2 regions of the Halomonas sp. ANAO-440 genome follow, and region 2 is predicted to be linked to the other one. Evidence: riboswitches for the same ligand, from Rfam matches in the RefSeq annotation. Region 2 holds a riboswitch; the other holds the start of a gene.
What was found. Region 2 has a riboswitch for thiamine pyrophosphate ahead of KZO25_RS04690 (sodium:solute symporter family transporter). Riboswitches for the same ligand answer to the same signal wherever they lie in the genome.
Positions count from the first base shown of each region.

Region 1 (5,831 bases), on a different contig from region 2:
CCCGGAGCCAAAGCTGCCCATGACCCCGGTAGGCGTCAGGGTGATCAGACGTATCGGCGAGAGCGGCTCGGCATGCTCGATCAGGGGGGACACCCGCGGGATCATCGCCATGGGCAGCACCGACAGCGACGCCAGCATGCCGATCACCATGAAGGGTGCGGTGACACCCATGGCATCGGTTACACCCAGCAGCAACTGGCCGAGGACACCGGCGGCATACAGCGAGATCATGTAGAGCGCCAGCAGCCGGCCACGAACCTTCTGGTCACCGGACGTGAGCAGCCAGCTCTCGATGACCAGATAGACCCCCACGGTGGCCCAGCCGCCGATCAGGCGCAGCCCGAACCAGGAGATGGGGTCGAGCCATAGCCCCTGCAGCAGCACCGTGACCGCAACCAGCGAAGCAAAGGTGCCATAAGCGCGGATATGGCCAATGCGCAGCAGCAGCCGGTCATTGAACATCGCCCCCAGCGCCAGGCCGATGAAGTAGGCCGAAGAGACCCAGCCGATGACCACCGGCGACTCGCCTGCGGCATCCAGGCGCAAGGTGATCAGCGTGGCCAGGAAGCCATTGCCGATCCCCAGAATGAAAAGCCCCAGCAGGGGCGCCAGGGCCATGGCCAGCAGTTGCCGCGACATGAAGGGCCTCTCGACAGCGGTGGAAGAAACAGGAATTAAGGCAACGATGGGAAACAGTGTGGCAGGACCTGCCGAGATTGCCCGCCACGCCTGAGTGCCACACAGAAAGAAGCACCGCTGAGGCGGGATGACGCGGCGCAAATCATACGCCGCCGACACCATAAGTCAACGCCGAAATAGCCCCTGCAGGGCTGTATAACGGCGGCTTATCGAAACGCGACTACAGCCTCCATGAATCGTTGGGTCGGGAGTGCATTCACCATGGCTTGCGCTGCAACAGGGCTACATCCGAAGCAGGCAGCTCGAGGCGCATATCGAGATGATGGGCCAGCCATTCAAAGGTGGCGTCGCTGAAGAAAATCACATGGGTGGGATCGAGAATATAGTGCCAACGGGGGAAGGTCTCCCACCTGGTGACCCGCTTGGTCATCAGCCCCAGCCAGCCAGCGGGCCGCAACATGCCAGCCAGCCGTTCGAGTTCAAGCCCCGGCTCGAAGAGATGTTCCGCCACTTCAGTGGCGGTAATAAAATCGTACTGCCGCTCGAGCACCACCCTGTCAGCGGCATAGAAAGGATCGTAGATCGCCATGGGATGCCCCGCCTCCTCGAACATGACCGACAGCGTCGGGCCAGGGCCGGCACCGAAGTCGAGGCCTTGGGCAGCCGGTGCCAGCCGTTCGCGCAGCGGCGTGTAAAGCCGTGACAGGAACTGCCGGTAACCAGCGTCGTCGGGGCTGTTGCGATGCTGGTCATAGACTGCTTTCTCTGCCTCAGGAGCAAGGCGCTGATCAGGAGGCACGAAGACCAGCCAACAGTTGGTGCAACGGTGATAGTCACGCCGTGCATCCCGATGAAAATATGGCGTTTCGGCGGATGCACATAGCGGGCAGGTCAGCATCATCGTATCCTTCTGAGCTTGACGACTTGAGCATATAAAAAAACGATCACAACGAGGAGGCCGGCAATGCTGTCAGGTCTGGACCACCTGGTCATCACCGTGACCGATATTTCTCGCGCCGTGGACTTCTATTCCCGGGTTTTGGGGCTGGAGGTGCGCTACCGCGACCGTGAGCGCGTCGACCTGCTGCTCGGCGACGTTGCCCTGCGCCTGCACTGGACCGCCACCGACATCGAACCCCGGGCCGCCACCCCAACGCCGGGGAGCCTCGACCTCTGCTTGCGCAGCCTGCTGCCGCTGGACGAAGTACAGCGGCACCTGGAGGCGCTGGATGTCGAGGTGGAGCTCGGCCCGGTCGACCGTCAGGGCGCCACCGGCCCCATCGAGTCGCTCTACCTGCGCGACCCGGACGGCAACCTGCTGGAGATCAGCCGTCCGCTGAAGACCGCCAGCGAATAACCGCTTCACTGGCATTGTCTCATCTGGCCGGTATCATTGGTGTCACTGGCCAAGTCAGCAACACACCTCGCCATTCACTTGCTGGACGTGACATGACCGATAACCTGCATCCTGATGATAACCGTGACCACCGGGCCGTGACCGATCCGGGGTCGCCCGACACCACCATACCCATCGTGATCTATGCGCTGTTTCTTGCCGGCATCATCAGCGGCGGGCTGACGCAGCTGGTCGGTGTGGTGATCGCCTATGTCTACCGCGGCAAGGGGCCTCACTGGCTCGATGAGCATTATCGCTACCATATCCGCACCTTCTGGATGGCGATGCTCTACTTTGCGGTCTCCGGCCTGCTGACGCTGATCATGATCGGCTTCATCACCTGGCTACTGGCGGTGATCTGGCTGGTGATTCGCTGCGTGAAAGGGCTCAAGAGCCTGCAGGAGAAGCGCGCGCCCGATAATGTGGATACCTGGCTGTTCTGACGCTCATGAGCGCATCACGACCCCGTTCCAGCGCCATCCAGGCGCGTCTTGCCACCACGCTGTGGCGCACCCTCGCCGGCCGTCGTCTCGCCAGCCTGTGGCGCCTTTCCCGGCTGATCGGTCCGCTGGTGTACCGCCTGAGCCGACGCGAGCGCGACGTCACCGAAATCAATCTCGCCCAGGTCTATCCCGACCAGAGCGCGGCAGCGCGTCGTGGCCTGGCCCGGGACAGCCTGACGCACTCCACCGCCACCATGCTGGAGCTGGGCTTCGCCTGGATGGCCGACCCGAACCGGGTCGAGACCTCCATCGTCGAAGTCCACGGTCGGGAGCTGCTCGACGAGGCCCGCGCCCAGGGGCGGGGCGTCATCGTGCTGGCGCCGCATTTCGGCAACTGGGAGGTGCTCAACTTCTGGCTCTCCAGCCACTTCCCCTTCACTGCCATGTACGAGCCACCCAAGGTCGAGGGACTCGACCCCGTGACGCGAGAGGGTCGCGAGCGCATGGGCGCCAAGCTGGTACCCACCAACCCACGCGGCGTGGCGGCACTGCTCAAGGCGCTCAAGCGCTGCGAAGCCATCGGCATCCTGCCCGACCAGGAGCCCAACTGGGGCAGCGGCGTCTTCGCCCCCTTCTACGGCCGCCTGGCCTATACCGCTACCCTGCTGCCCAAGCTGGTGGCTCGCACCGACGCGCGCGTCGTCACCGGCGTGGCGCGGCGCATTCCCGGCCGCGGCTTCGCCATCCACTTCCTGGCCGCCGACGAGCAGGTCTACTCTCCTGATGAAGAGCAATCGGCTACCGGTGTGAACGCCTGCGTCGAGGATGCTATCGCCCTGGACCCGGCCCAGTACCAGTGGGAGTACAAGCGATACCGCAAGGTGATCGAGGAGCAGGAGGGGCATCCGGACCATGGCTCCTTCCGGCTTTACTAGAGCGCCCCACGAAGTAATTGGAAACAATTTCCAAAAACTTACTTTCCCGATGGCTGGCAACACGGCGCCAGCCTGCTAGACTGCCTGCAACGCTTGACGGGGTGCCGGTGATTCCGGCTGAGATGGCGCAGGGAGCCCAAGGGCGACCTCAGCGCCGATCCCGTGGAACCTGATCCGGGTGAGCAGGGCCGCTGGCCCCGCATGAACCGGCGTAGGGAATCAGGCGAAGGGGTTTGATGACACGTCTCTCTGCGCTCCCCTTCTCTCACGATCCCCCCTGCCCGACTTCAGCCTCGCTCCGGATCCTCGATCACCCGGAGGCTAGATGGGCTACCGCTTTACCGACCTCACCGCCGCCTGCCAGGACGACTGGCGCGCCTATATCGAGCATGACTTCGTGCGCAGCCTCGGGGCCGGCACACTGGCCGAAGACGCTTTCCGCCACTACCTGCAGCAGGACTACCTGTTCCTGATCCACTTCGCCCGGGCCTATGCCCTGGCCGCCTACAAGAGCCGCACCCTGGCCGACCTGCGTCAGGCCCATGAAGGCTTGAAGGCCATCGTCGACGTCGAACTCGCGCTGCACGTCGGCTACTGCCGCGAGTGGGGTATCAGCGAGGAGGCGCTCGCCAGCCTGCCCGAAGCCCGGGCCACCATGGCCTATACCCGCTATGTGCTGGACACCGGCAATCGCGGCGACCTGCTCGACCTTCATGTGGCCCTGGCGCCCTGCCTTATCGGCTACGGCGAGATTGCCAACTGGCTGAATGGCCGGCAGGACACCGTCCGCGGCGAGGCCAACCCCTATGACGCCTGGATCGCAATGTACGAAGGCGAGGAGTTCCAGGGCGCCATGCGCGCGGAGCTGGAGTGGCTCGATGCGCGCCTGGCCGACGTCACCCCGGCGCGCTTCCAGGAGCTGTCGGAGGTATTCCGCGATGCCACGCGACTGGAGATCGATTTCTGGCAGATGGGCCTGGACCGCGCGGACTAGCCCACAGCCATGCAAGACCGTTGCCGCTGCGAAGACGTGAGGGGCGCCGGAGACAGGTCTAAGAGGGGGTCCTATTCCAGGGATGGAATCGGTAGCGCCCAGGGAGGGGTTCACAGCGCCCCCTCGCCGACCTGTCACCGGATCAGCCCCGGGCTTGAGGCAGAAACGTAGCGGCGACGAACCTGCCCGCCGATGATGGCGGGCACCACCACGCTTGACGGGGTGCCGTTGAAAACGGCTGAGATCATGCAGCGCCAACCGGCGTTGGAGCATGGATCCCGTTGAACCTGAACTGGCTAGGACCAGCGTAGGGATCAAGCGACACGCAGAGAGGCCATGGCCGCTCTGCCCCTGTCCTCCCAGCTGTCCTCCCTGACAACGCACAACAGCCGCAATACCCTAGGGAGAACACTCCATGAGCAAAACCCAGCACTTCCTCGCCGATACCGCCATGGTCGACGAGGCCGCCATCCAGCCGCTGCCCGGCTCACGCAAGGTCCATATCGAAGGCTCACGCCCCGACATTCGCGTGCCCTTCCGCGAGATATCGCTGTCACCGACCAAGACCTCCGGCGAGGACGAAGAGAACCCGCCGCTGCTGGTCTACGATACTTCTGGCCCCTATACCGATCCCGAGATCAGCGTCGATCTACGCCGTGGCCTGCCGGAGCTGCGCCGCGCCTGGATCGAGGAGCGTGGCGACACCGAATTCCTCGATGGCCCCACCTCCGAGTACGGCAAGCGCCGCGCCAACGACCCCATGCTCGCCCAGCTGCGCTTCGACCTGAAGCGCACGCCACGGCGCGCCAGGGCGGGGAAGAACGTCACCCAGCTGCACTATGCCCGCCAGGGCATCATCACCCCGGAGATGGAGTTCATCGCCATTCGCGAGAATCAGCGCCGCCAGGCGCTCGGTACCGAGGAAGTCGAGCGGATTCTCGGCCATCAGCACCCGGGCCAGGGCTTCGGCGCACGCCTGCCGGAAGAGATCACCCCGGAATTCGTGCGTGCCGAAGTGGCCGCCGGGCGGGCGATCATCCCCTGCAATATCAACCACCCGGAGTCCGAGCCGATGATCATCGGCCGCAACTTCCTGGTGAAGATCAACGGCAACCTGGGCAACTCGGCGGTCACCTCCTCCATCGAGGAAGAAGTCGACAAGATGACCTGGGGCATCCGCTGGGGCTCGGATACCATCATGGATCTCTCCACCGGCCAGAACATCCACGAGACCCGCGAGTGGATCATCCGCAACGCCCCGGTGCCCATCGGCACGGTGCCGATCTACCAGGCGCTGGAGAAGGTCAATGGCGTGGCCGAGGACCTCACCTGGGAAGTCTTCCGCGACACCTTGATCGAGCAGGCCGAGCAGGGCGTGGACTACTTCACCATCCACGCCGGCGTCTTGCTGCGCTACGTGCCGC
Region 1 is NZ_JAHXBV010000003.1:33,132-38,962, forward strand. It holds gene KZO25_RS03275 (MFS transporter) at 1-639, opposite strand, end outside; gene KZO25_RS03280 (class I SAM-dependent methyltransferase) at 896-1,540, opposite strand; gene KZO25_RS03285 (VOC family protein) at 1,604-1,996, shown strand; gene KZO25_RS03290 (DUF4870 family protein) at 2,089-2,478, shown strand; gene KZO25_RS03295 (lysophospholipid acyltransferase family protein) at 2,484-3,413, shown strand; TPP riboswitch at 3,501-3,649, shown strand; gene tenA (thiaminase II) at 3,739-4,407, shown strand; TPP riboswitch at 4,616-4,738, shown strand; gene thiC (phosphomethylpyrimidine synthase ThiC) at 4,823-5,831, shown strand, end outside.
Region 1: it holds a riboswitch for thiamine pyrophosphate, as region 2 does, so the genes downstream of both, tenA (thiaminase II) here and KZO25_RS04690 (sodium:solute symporter family transporter) in region 2, are expected to answer to the same signal.

Region 2 (5,831 bases):
CGTCCGGCCGGTGACCGTCAGGCAGTCGCCATGCAGCAGCCCGGCATCGAGCAGCATCTTCATCAGCGGCTGGATGCCGCCGATCGCCACCAGCTCGCTCATCATGTAGTGGCCGCTGGGGCGCAGGTCGGCGAGCACCGGCACCCGCTTGCCGATTTCGGTGAAGTCCTCGAGCGAGAGCGGCACCCCCACGGTGTTGGCCATGGCGATCAGGTGCAGCACCGCATTGGTGGAGCCTCCTAAAGCGATGACCACGGTGATGGCGTTCTCGAAGGCGTCACCGGTCATGATGTCCGAGGGCTTGATGTCCCGTGCGAGCAGCTCCAGTACCGCGGCACCCGCCGCCTCGCAGTCGTCGCGCTTCTCCTGGGACACCGCATTCTGCGCCGAGCTGCCCGGCAGGCTCATGCCCAGCGCCTCGATGGCCGACGCCATGGTGTTGGCGGTGTACATGCCGCCGCAGGAGCCGGGGCCGGGAATCGCCTTCTCCTCGATCTGCTTCACCTCGATCAGGTCCAGGTCTCCGCGGGTGTAGGCACCCACGGCCTCGAACACCGAGACGATGTCGGTGTGCCCCTCGCCGGGCAGGATGGTACCGCCGTAGACGAACACGCTGGGCCGGTCGAGCCGCGCCAGTCCCATCAGGCAGCCGGGCATGTTCTTGTCGCAGCCGCCGATGGCCACCAGGCCGTCGAAGCCCTCGCAGCCGGCCACGGTCTCGATGGAATCGGCGATCACCTCCCGCGATACCAGCGAATACTTCATGCCCTCGGTGCCGTTGGCGATGCCGTCGGAGATGGTGATGGTGTTGAAGATCACCCCCTTGCCGCCGGCCGCGTCGGCGCCATCACTGGCCCGTTCGGCGAGGGTATGGATATGGCTGTTGCAGGGCGTGAGATTGCTCCAGGTGGAGGCAATGCCCACCTGGGGCTTCTTGAAATCCTCATCGGTGAAGCCCACCGCACGCAGCATGGCACGGCTGGCGGACTTGCCGACCCCATCCACTACCGGGGCGGAATAACGGCGGCGCGGATCCTCGGGCGTATCGCTCATGATGCTTCCTCTATCGTTGTTCAGGGGGGGGTAATAGAGAGAGGGTGGACCGCAGACAGGACGGCTGTCCATGCCAAACCGCCATGTCTTGCCACAAGACGAGGCGGCAACTGCACCTGCGCACTATGCCTCAGCGCGGCTGCACGGCGTCGTGGAAGGCGCGCTCCTTCGCCACGGTGTCGCGGAAGCGCTCGGCCATCCGAGCGAAGGCGGTGTCATCGAGCGCCGCCGCCTCCTCGTCCAGGCGCTGGCGCAGCCAGGCCACGAACTCCTGAAAGGCGGGGTTGTCGTGCAGATCGATCCACTCCCCCATCAACGGGTGCAGCCCGTCTACACGGGTCACGCGCAGCGCCCACTCGAGATAGACCCACTCGGTGACCACCAGCACCGCCAGGATCTCGGCGTAGTCGCCGCCCTGGCCGGTGTCGTGCAGCAGCTCGCGAAACGCCCGGGTCTGCGGCAGGTAATCCGGCGCCTCGCGCAGGGACGCAGGCACCTCGAAGGCGTCGAAGGTGCGCTGGAAGGTGCTGTTCTCGTCGCTGGTCAGCATGCCCATGAACTGGCCCAGCACCACCCGGTCCGCCATGCTCGGCGCGTGGCCGATAGCGTGGCCGATCAGGGCGGTGAAAGGGTCGACGAAGCCGTAGTCCTGCACCATGTAGGCGGCAAAGTCGCCCCCCACAAGCCGCCCCTCGGCCAGGGCGTCGAACAGCGGGTGGTTCACCGTGGCCGACCAGTCCGGCTCGCTGTTCTCGCGAAGCCAGTCGGTGATGCGCGCCGATTCACGGCTAGCGGCCCAGGCGTTCCAGTCAGAGCGTGTCGTCATCAGGCGTCTCCCTTGCTTGCCAGGTGAAATTTCGTCCCGGGGCGCAGCCAGGCGATCAGCAGGCTGGCCAGGGTGGAAGCGAGCAGCGCACCGAGGAACGGCGCCAGGGTGGGAATGCTGTCCGGGAAGCTCGCCGCCAGTACACCGGCGGCCAGGCTGCCCTGGGTGATCCAGCCCGGCAGCACCGCGCCGAGCAGGCCCGCCACGCCGCCGGCCACTGCCGCCAGCGGTGACATGCGCCGCCACAGGCCCAGCAGCACCGGCACCACGATGGCTGCGCAGAGCAGGTCGGCGATCAGGAACAGCCGCAGCACCGAGAAGCCCTGAAGGGCCACCCATGCCACCGGTGCCATCAGCGCCACCGTGACGAGCCGTGCCCCGCGAACCGAGAGCCCGCGCCTCCCGGAGCTGGCCACGGCCATGGAGGCGATGGCGTTCTGCAGGGTATCCACGCTGGAGGCAACCAGCGTTACCGCCAGCACCAGAGCCGGAAGGCCCAGCCAGGCCGGCGCGGCGGAGAGCAGTGCGAAGAAGGGAATCGGCGGCTCGCCCAGCGGCAGTGCATGCATGGCCGCCAGCATGCCCAACCCGCCGATGGCCATCACCACCAGCAGGCTGCTGGCCCCACCCAGCAGCGCCCCGCGGCCCAGGGCGCGGTCATCCTCGGCCGCCCAGATACGCTGCCAGTAGCCTTGGTGGAAGAGGTTGGCCGCGGTGACCGCGATCACCAGGGTCAGCGCCACGGAGAGCGCACTGCCGGTGGGAATCGACGGCATGATCGCCCCGGCGGGCATGGGCGGCAGCCACCACCAGGCCACGCCGCCGACCAGTACCAGCAGGGCCAGCAGCAGCCAGGCCTGCCAGCGATCGGTGGCCAGGCTCGCCCGCAGGCCGCCAAGGGTGGTGTAGACCAGGGTGACCACCGCCACGCCGAGGATCACCAGTGAAGGCGGCACATCGGAGAGCAGCGCGGCAATGGCGCCGATGGCAGTCAGCTCGGCGGCCAGGAAGATGGCCATGTAGGCAACGGAAACGAAGGAGACCCAGCGCCGCACCCCGGCGCCATAGCAGGCCTCGGCGAATTCACCGATGCTGCGTCCCTGCGGCAGGTGGCGGCGGATGGCGGGGCCGTAGAGTCCCAGTATCAGGAACGGCAGCGACGAGCCGATGGCGTAGCCCGCCAGCGCCACAGGCCCGACGAAGGCGCCGATCTCCGGCGGCGCAAAGAGGATCCAGGCCCCCATGCTGGAGGCCAGGAACGACAGGCCGATGGCCTGGGCTCCCTGGGAGTTGCGGGCAGTCACGTAGTCATCGAGCAGGCCGTCGGCCCGGCGGGCGCGCAGGCCCAGATAGGCAAAGCAGAGCAGCGCCGCGCCGAGCACGGCAGACGTCAGGTAGGGCATGTCGCACTTCCTCCGCCGGTATGAACCGGATCAGGTTCCAGGGTCAGCGCTTGGCTCTCTCAGCCCCTGCCGGTTGCACGGCGGGACTCCCCTGGCGACAGTGAATGGATTGTCGAGTAATTTAACTCAAGTTATTGTCAGGATGGCCGATATAACCGTCTAGCGTCCATGATTGATGGGACGAGTGATGATACAACAGTCGCTACCAGCGAACGACCACTCTCGCCGAGACTACCGATGCCGTTTACCGAAGCCAAGGAACACGCCCCCGGACGGTTGCATGCCATCTTCGCCGACCCCTACAGCGCTTTCGACAACCAAGTGATCGAGCGGCAGCTGCACTTGCGGGTCGCCATCGATGACCTGCTGCTGCAGCCCATGGCCAAAGGCCAGCTAATGCTGAGGGTGATCCATGGCTGGGAAAACGGCAGCTTCGAGCCCGCCGACCTGGACCACAGCGACCATCGCATCGGCTCACTCGAAGACCTGCGCAAGGCGGTCGATCGTTACCACCAGGCCTTCGAGGCTTCGCAGCCTTTTCCCAAGGATAATGCCTCGCTGCTGGCCCGCCCGCTCGAGCATGCCATCAACCAGGCCGAAGCTAACGGCCAGGCCCTCGACGAGGAGACCCGCACCATTCCCGCCCGCTGGCCCGCCTTCGACCAGGGGCTCTATCTTTATACGTTCTTCAAGGTCTACCACCGCCTCACCTACGGCGAAGATGACTCCTACCGCACGGCACGCTGCACGACCCCGCACGGACCTCGCGAGATTCACGAATTCCATCTGGAGGAAGGTGAATTCGCCGTGATTTCCCCTACCGAGAGGGACGCCACGGTAGACACCGTGCTGGTGCTGCATGAAAGCCAGCTGGTTCCGGTGCTGCAGTTGTTGGAAGGATGCCGGGAAAGCGCCTGAGTGAGCTTCAATACACGTCGGACGCCTCGATTGCTTCCTACCTGTTAGACCTTCTCACGCGGCACCCGGCCCATCAGGTAAAACTCGTCGTTGGGCGGCGTGCCGGTGAGAGTAACCAGGCGATTGGAGAGGCCGAAAAAAGCGGTGATGGCGCCAATGTCCCAGATGTCATCCAGGGTGAAGCCGGCGTTCAGCAAACGCGTCTGCCATTCATCGGTGAGTTCGCCCACGTCCAGGCCGCAGTGAAAGGCGAAGTCGAGCATGAGCCGATGGCGCTCGCTCAGCGGTGCCGTGCGGTGGTTGATGGCGACCTGATCGGCCAGCAGCGGGTCCTTGCTGTAGATCCGTACCAGGGCGCCGTGGGCCACCACGCAGTAGAGGCAGTGGTTGCGGGCGCTGGTGGCCACCACGATCATCTCTTTTTCGGCCTTGGTCAGGGTGTCTGACTCCCGCTCCATCAGCGCATCGTGATAGGCGAAGAAGGCGCGAAACTCTGCCGGGCGATGGGCCAGCATCAGGAAGACGTTGGGCACAAAGCCGGCCTTCTCCTGTACCGCCAGCATGGCGTCACGAATATCCGCAGGCAGATCCTGGATCGATTCGGGTATGGGAAAGCGGCTGATGGGCGTCGACATGTCGGACTCCTGCTGGGACTCTATGGACTGGACACAGTTAACGTCAACGTAAACACATTGTCCATGCCCGTACTCAGTCGGACGTATTCAAATGCGAGCACGTCACCACCCGGTTCCGATGATGCGCCTTGGCCTCGTACATGGCGTGATCGGCAAGGCGGTAGAGGGTTCCAACATCACGCACGGCATCGCACCCACGACAGGCGACCAGACCAAACGAGGCCGTGATAACCCCATAGCTGGACGTCTCATGGCGAATGCTCAGCTCCTGAAGGGCTCCGCGAAATTTTTCCAGCGCCCGCTGGCCCTCCTCCAGCGACTCTACGTCCAGCAGCAGGCCAAACTCCTCCCCGCCCAGGCGGAACAGGCGGTCGCCGGCCCGACGAAAATGCTCCAACAAGAGAGTGGATACCCTCACCAGCACTTCATCGCCGGCATGGTGGCCATAAGTGTCGTTGTAGAGCTTGAAGTCGTCGATATCCATTATTGAAAACAGCAGCGGCTGGCCGCTGCGACGCCGTCGCTGCAGCTCCTCTTCCATCAACTCCTGAAACTGTCGCCGATTCAACAGCCCCGTCAGAGGGTCGGTGCGAGCCAGGGTGGTAAGCTGTTGGTTGGCTTTTTCCAGCTCCTGTGTACGCTGAGCCACCTCCCGTTCCAGGCGCTCGTTGAGCGAACGCTGCAGATCAAGGGTGGCGCGCTCGGCGGCGAGCTTTTCGTTCTTGAACTTGTTGATCTTCCAGGCCAGCCCGAGGGATAGCAGTAGAAACTCGATCCCCGACCCGACCTGGACGGCGTATTCCGTGACGACATTGTAGGGCAGCACCCCCGCCACCCGCAGGAAGTAGAGCGTTATCCCGATGAGTAGCACGCTCCACGCCACCAGGTAAATGCGAGCCAGGGTGTCGCCGCTATAGCTGCGCCAGACTGCCACACCGAGCAACAGGCAGGAAAGCAGGATGGCACCGGGAATCATCAGGTGGAATACCGCCGCAT
Region 2 is NZ_JAHXBV010000004.1:309,548-315,378, forward strand. It holds gene ilvD (dihydroxy-acid dehydratase) at 1-1,053, opposite strand, end outside; gene KZO25_RS04685 (TenA family protein) at 1,184-1,879, opposite strand; gene KZO25_RS04690 (sodium:solute symporter family transporter) at 1,879-3,282, opposite strand; TPP riboswitch at 3,272-3,385, opposite strand; gene KZO25_RS04695 (hypothetical protein) at 3,520-4,200, shown strand; gene KZO25_RS04700 (peroxidase-related enzyme) at 4,245-4,835, opposite strand; gene KZO25_RS04705 (diguanylate cyclase) at 4,909-5,831, opposite strand, start outside.